One region of the Exiguobacterium sp. s168 genome, then DNA from elsewhere that is predicted to be linked to it. Evidence: riboswitches for the same ligand, from Rfam matches in the RefSeq annotation. Region 1 holds a riboswitch; the other holds the start of a gene.
The links. Region 1 has a riboswitch for S-adenosylmethionine ahead of KNQ15_RS10295 (methionine ABC transporter ATP-binding protein). Riboswitches for the same ligand answer to the same signal wherever they lie in the genome.
Positions count from the first base shown of each region.

Region 2: it holds a riboswitch for S-adenosylmethionine, as region 1 does, so the genes downstream of both, metK (methionine adenosyltransferase) here and KNQ15_RS10295 (methionine ABC transporter ATP-binding protein) in region 1, are expected to answer to the same signal.

Region 1 is NZ_JACSNE010000016.1:14,499-17,915, forward strand. It holds gene KNQ15_RS10285 (glycoside hydrolase family 13 protein) at 1-253, opposite strand, end outside; gene KNQ15_RS10290 (aminotransferase class I/II-fold pyridoxal phosphate-dependent enzyme) at 402-1,589, shown strand; SAM riboswitch class I at 1,652-1,757, shown strand; gene KNQ15_RS10295 (methionine ABC transporter ATP-binding protein) at 1,842-2,855, shown strand; gene KNQ15_RS10300 (methionine ABC transporter permease) at 2,845-3,417, shown strand, end outside.
Region 2 is NZ_JACSNE010000002.1:255,859-259,275, forward strand. It holds gene KNQ15_RS02675 (alpha/beta fold hydrolase) at 1-229, opposite strand, end outside; gene KNQ15_RS02680 (GNAT family N-acetyltransferase) at 308-796, opposite strand; gene metK (methionine adenosyltransferase) at 935-2,143, opposite strand; SAM riboswitch class I at 2,272-2,398, opposite strand; gene pckA (phosphoenolpyruvate carboxykinase (ATP)) at 2,633-3,417, shown strand, end outside.

The DNA.
Region 1 (3,417 bases):
TCAACTCCTGGAGATCTCCCATCGTTCCCGCTTTTTCCATGATCTCGTAATAATCGGCAATATCATAGCCGTTATCGACGTCCGGCGAACGGTAACACGGATTCAACCAAACGACATCGACACCAAGTGAAGCGATGTAATCGAGCTTGTCGATGACACCTCGCAAATCACCGATCCCATCCCCGTTCGAATCCTTAAAGCTACGCCAGTAGACTTGATAGACGACTGCCTCTTTCCAGTTAGCTCGCTTCATCTTCCCACTCCTCTCCCTACTCTTTATTCCCGCTCCACTTATCTGTACCTGTTTATCCGACAATTTTTTTGAATTTCGAAAAAGTTCTTTTCTTTTGACTGAATATTCGTTATCCTTGACGACAATACCACGAAGGAGGCATTCATCCATGAAACATTTCGCTCCATCCATCGCCATTGATCGGCTTCCTGCTCCTGTCTTCGCTGAGCTCGCAAACCGAATCGGTGCTGTAAAAGCTGCCGGACACGATGTCATCACACTTGGTCAAGGAACACCCGACCAGACGACGCCTGTACATATCCTCGATGCCTTAAAACAAGCCATCGACGAGCCAACGAACCTTCAATATCCACCGTTTCGTGGACATGATTTTCTAAAACAAGCCGTCGCAAGCTTTTACGCGACTGAGTTCGGTGTCACGATCGATCCAGCAACGGAAGTCGCGATTCTGCTCGGCAGTAAAGCCGGAATCGTCGCTTTACCGCAGACAATCGTCAACCCTGGAGAAGGAGTCATCGTTCCGGATCCAGGATACCCGGATTACCTGTCTGGTGCCGCACTCGCTGGTGCTTACCCGATTACACTTCCGTTGCTCGAGAAAAACGGCTTCTTACCCGATTACGACTTACTTGATACGACGGACGTCGAGCGTGCCCGGATGTTGTTCCTCAACTACCCGAGTAATCCGACGGGTGCGACTGCGACGGCAGAAGCCTTCGAACAGACAGTCGCTTTCGCCGATGCCCATGATATCTGTGTCGTCCATGACTTAGCATACGGCGGAATCAGTTTCGATGGTCCGACACGGAGCTTCCTGCAGACGGAAGGTGCAAAAGACGTCGGGATCGAATTGTTCTCACTCTCGAAACGCTTCAACATGTCCGGCTTCCGGATCGCCTTTGCGATCGGTAATCCGTCTGTCATCTCAAGCATCGAGACGTACCAAGAACATCTCTACGTCAGTGCCTTCACACCGATTCAACATGCTGCGACCGTCGCTCTGACGAGTGACCAGACATGTGTCCGCGAGTTAAGTAGTCTGTACGAAACACGACGCGATACGTTGTTCGCGAAACTCGATGCGATTGGCTGGAGTGGACCACGTCCGGGCGGTTCCTTCTTCGTCTGGCTTCCTGTTCCTGAAGGTTACACGTCCCAAAGCTTCACCGATCACCTGCTTGACGAAGCACACGTCGCTGTAACCCCTGGATCCTTCTTCGGCGAATACGGTGAAGGCTACGTCCGGATCAGCTTGATTGCTGACGTCGAACGTCTAGAAGAAGCCGTCGATCGAATCGGAACGCTCAACCTGTTCCGGACACCTGTTGCGGAATAATTCTGAAAAAACATTTGACAGATGGGAATCATTTCCGTTAAAGTAAATCCCAACAGCATAACTACTTATCGAGAGCGACCGAGGGATTAGGCCCAACGACGTCCGGCAACCACCTGTAAGGAACGGTGCCACATCCTACAGAATGATTTTCATTCTGAGAGATAAGTTACGAAATCTTACACTTTCGTCGCTTTTTTCTGGTTGCTCTGCTACTAGGAAAAAGCGACTTTTTTTGTATGAGGAGATGAGCGGATGATTGAATTCAAACACATTACAAAACGGTTCGTTCGAGACCGGACCCCGATTTTTGCATTACGGGATGTCGATTTGACGATCCAAAAAGGAGAAATCTTCGGAATCATCGGTGAGTCCGGTGCCGGTAAAAGTACGTTGCTTCGCCTAATCAATGGGCTTGAGCATCCGACACAGGGAACCGTCAAGGTCGACGGTGTCTCGCTCGGCGGGATGTCAAAAGCAGATTTGCGTCAACTTCGCTTGCGGACAGGAATGATCTTTCAGCATTTCCAATTGATTCAGTCGCGCAACGTCGCGGATAACATCGCTTTTGCGCTCAAGGCCGCTGGCGTCAAACGAGCAGATTTCCCGGAGCGAATTCGCGAACTCGTCTCGCTCGTCGGACTTGAAGGATTTGAGACGAACTTCCCGAGCCAATTAAGCGGTGGGCAGAAACAGCGCGTCGGGATTGCCCGGGCACTCGCGAACGATCCGACCGTCTTGTTATGTGATGAAGCGACATCAGCTCTTGACCCCGTTACGACACTACAGATCCTTGAACTGCTGAAGGATTTGAATGAACGTCTCGGACTGACGATCGTCCTCATCACGCATGAGATTGATGTCGTCAAACAGATTTGCCATCGCGTCGCGGTCATGTCGCAAGGTGAAGTCGTTGAAGTCGCCTCAACCTATGACTTGTTTAGTCAAGCCAAGCATCCAGTGACGCAACATTACGTCGATACGGCACTACAAATCGAATTGCCGGAACGCATCTTACAGGCAACCCCAGGCAAGATCATCCGCTTGCAGTTCACGGGCGAAAAGACCGGTGAGAGTACGTTATCAGAAGCGATCCGCCGTTACGATATCTCAGTCAGCATCTTGCACGGCAAGGTCGACTACATTCAAGACGTCGCCTTCGGTGTCCTGATTGTCAGCTTGACGGGATCATCTGATCAAATCGCCCCTGCCCTCGACTGGCTCGCGACGGAACTTCATGCACTCGAGGTGATTCAGGATGTGGCTTGATCGTATTCAAACGATGTTACCTGAGCTCTTGAAGGCACTCGGCGAGACGGCGTGGATGGTCGGAATTTCACTTGCCTTTGCATTGGTCGTCGGGATTCCGCTCGGGATTCTCTTGTTCGTCACCGACCGGGGATTATTTTTTCAAAACCTTGCCGTCCGACGTGTCCTTGACTTCGTCGTCAACATCGTCCGGTCGCTACCGTTCATCATCTTGCTGGTTGCCCTCATTCCGTTAACGAAGTTCTTACTCGACAATACGATTGGTCCGACGGCAGCATCCGTCAGTCTCAGTGTCGCAGCGATTCCGTTTCTCGCGCGACTCGTTGAGACGTCACTGCGCGAAATTCCGCCTGGTCTAATCGAAGCAGCGGAAGCATGTGGGGCGAAACCATTACGGATCATCGTCAGTGTCCTCTTACCGGAAGCACTCCCTGGCATCATTCAGGGCATCACGTTAACGACGATCAGCTTGATCGGCTTCTCAGCGATGGCTGGTATCGTCGGCGGTGGAGGTGTCGGTGACCTCGCAATCCGTTTCGGTTACTATCGCTACGATAACCTC
Region 2 (3,417 bases), on a different contig from region 1:
GTGCGCCCATGCTACAGGCGACGATATGAATCGGTAGCTTACGTTTTCCGGCTTCACGTAATGCTTCTTTTAATAGTTGACCATGTTCTTCAAACGAGATACGACGTGGCGCGTCGACGAGCAATACTTCATACTCTCGTTCGAGTACCCGAATCAAAGCTTCACTCGGACGGGCACGCAGTTGTAACGGATAGACTAATACGATGATTCCTGTTGGTTGTTCAACCACAAACTCACCTCTTCACTTCATACTTCCTTTTCACGATACCTTATTTCAAACGCAATCGAAACCGTCCCAAGACGGATTTCACGAGGCGACATGGCGAAGACGAATGACAGATTCTACTTGCCCAAAGACTTCTTCCGTCATCTCACTCAGTTCTTCAAAACCAAATGAGGTCAAGAACTGACGTGCTTTATAGTTACGTGCTTCCACGTAGACTTCGAGTGGGACGGCACCTTGTCGTTCGAGTTCACGGATCAGACGTCGCCCGATACCATTTTGCTGATATTTCGGTAAGACGTACAGACGAACGATCTCCCACGTTCCCTCAACATCAACAGCATGAATGAAACCGACGATTTCCTCGTCGATGATTCCGACATAAAAATACTCTCCCCGTGCTTCTTCCGCCGTCCGGATCGCACGAACGACTTCTTCTTGCGGATACGCCTCCTGCACGAAATGCGCTTTTGAACGTTCGGAATAGATTTCTGCATACGTATCCAACCAAGATGTGACGGCAATGTCATGAATACGTCCTGCATCAGCTGGAATAGCTTCGCGTATTTCCATAATCGGAACCCCCCTTTGTATTCATACGAATCGACTCATGTACTTTTACCCTCTTCTAGAAAAAACATTCGTTTCCTGCAAAGTTCCCCGTAAACAAAAAAAGTCCGAAAACCCGCGTAGGGTTCTCGGACTTTTTGATTATGCGAAACGTTTTGCTTGTTCTTCAAGAACTGCTGCTTTATCTGTTTGCTCCCATGGAAGCTCAACATCTGTACGACCGAAGTGACCGTATGCAGCTGTTTGACGATAGATCGGACGACGGAGATCAAGCATGTTGATGATTCCAGCCGGACGAAGATCGAAGTTTTCAGCAACCAATTCGACGAGTTGCGCTTCAGGAAGTTTTCCTGTGCCGAATGTGTCAACCGCGATTGATACTGGGTGCGCGACACCGATTGCGTACGCGAGTTGAACTTCTGCTTTGTCTGCAAGACCTGCAGCAACGAGGTTCTTCGCGACGTAACGTGCTGCGTATGCAGCTGAACGGTCGACTTTCGTTGGATCTTTACCTGAGAATGCTCCACCGCCGTGGCGTGCGTATCCACCATACGTATCAACGATGATCTTACGACCAGTCAATCCAGCATCTCCTTGTGGTCCGCCGATAACGAAACGACCAGTTGGGTTGATGAAGAATTTCGTTGCTGCGTCGATGTATTCAGCCGGGATGACCGGTGTGATGACGTGTTCTTTCAAGTCAGCTTGGATTTGCTCAAGCGTGACTTCTTCTGCGTGTTGTGTCGAGATGACGATTGTATCGACACGAACCGGCTCGTTGTTCTCGTTGTATTCGACCGTGACTTGTGTTTTTCCGTCCGGACGAAGGTAGTCGAGTTGACCGTTTTTACGCACTTCTGCCAAACGGCGTGCGAGACGGTGTGAAAGCGAGATTGGAAGTGGCATGAGTTCTGGTGTTTCTTTCGTTGCGTAACCGAACATGAGACCTTGGTCTCCTGCACCGATAGCATCGATTTCTGCATCAGACATGCTACCTTCACGTGCTTCAAGCGCTTGGTCGACACCAAGAGCGATGTCTGCTGATTGCTCATCGATTGATGTCAATACAGCACACGTGTCCGCGTCGAAACCGTATTTCGCGCGTGTATAACCGATTTCACGAATCGTTTCACGAACGACTTTTGGAATGTCGACGTAAGTTGATGTCGTGATCTCACCTGCAACGAGAACGAGACCTGTTGTAACAGAAGTTTCTGCCGCAACACGTGCGTTTGGATCCGCTGCGAGGATTGCATCAAGAATTGAATCCGAAATTTGGTCACAGATTTTATCTGGATGACCTTCAGTGACTGACTCCGACGTGAAAAGTCGGCGATTAAGGTTTGTCATGTATGACCCTCCCAAAAAAGAATTTGACGGTGTACTCATTTCCCCTAGTTGAGTGGGACGGTAAAATGAAAAAAACCTTTCCAAGTCCAAAAAATGGTCAGGGAAAGGTTGTGCGTTCTTCCTTTACCCTCTTATCGTTCGAAGTGTTTACTTCGCTTCAGGAGAGCACCTTTTCCCTCATTAATATGTGAATTAATGTAGGACGGTTGCCGGGTTTCTTCGGGCCTTGTTCCCTCCACCTGCTCAGAATAAGAGTATCCGTTACGAATTACATGATATAAAGTTGTAACTACTCTGTCAAGCAAGGTTTCAAATTCTAGTCGAAACTTTTTGAAAGAGATGTTAAACTGTTAATGCTGAAAGCGTTTCCAGATAAATAGAAATCAGCACCAGAAAATGATTGCTCTCCCTTTAGTATGTCATATATAATAAATGTGTCATACTAAATGCGATGAGCCAAAACCAACGTAGGGGAAAGGTGGGGTCAGGATGCCGATGACGGTCCTGAATATCGAAGAACTACTCAAGAAAGAGCATGTGTTCAAACAACTATCTGTTGCTGAACTTGTCGAACATGCGATTCGAAACGAAGAAGGTGTCCTTGCTGAGAACGGCGCATTATCTGTAGAAACGGGGAAATTTACAGGTCGTTCACCAAAAGATAAGTTCATCGTCCGTGATTCTTCCTGCGAGTCTCACATTGATTGGGGTCACGTTAACCAACCAATGGATGGAGACAAATTTGAACAATTGTTGCAGAAGGTTCTTCGTTACATGAACGAAGCCGATCATCTCTACTACACAGAAGCTGCAGCAGGTGCAGATACGCACTTCACCCTTCCGGTCCGTGTGCTCACACAATACGCTTGGCATAATCTCTTTGCCAAACAACTCTTTTTACGCGAATATCCTGAAGTGGCTGCCTTTGAACCGTTCACGGTCGTCTACGCACCACATTTCAAGGCAGATCCTGCCGTTGACGGAACGAACTCTGAGACGTTCATCGCCATGTCGTTCGAACACCGAATCGTCTTGATTGGTGGAACGGAGTATGCGGGCGAAATCAAAAAATCAATATTTTCCGTCATGAACTACCTCTTGCCACAAGAAAACGTTCTTTCAATGCACTGTTCGGCAAACGTCGGACACGAAGGTGACGTTGCCTTGTTCTTCGGTCTATCTGGGACTGGTAAGACCACCCTTTCCGCTGATGATAGCCGCCAATTGATTGGTGACGACGAACATGGTTGGTCACACGATGGTGTCTTCAACAT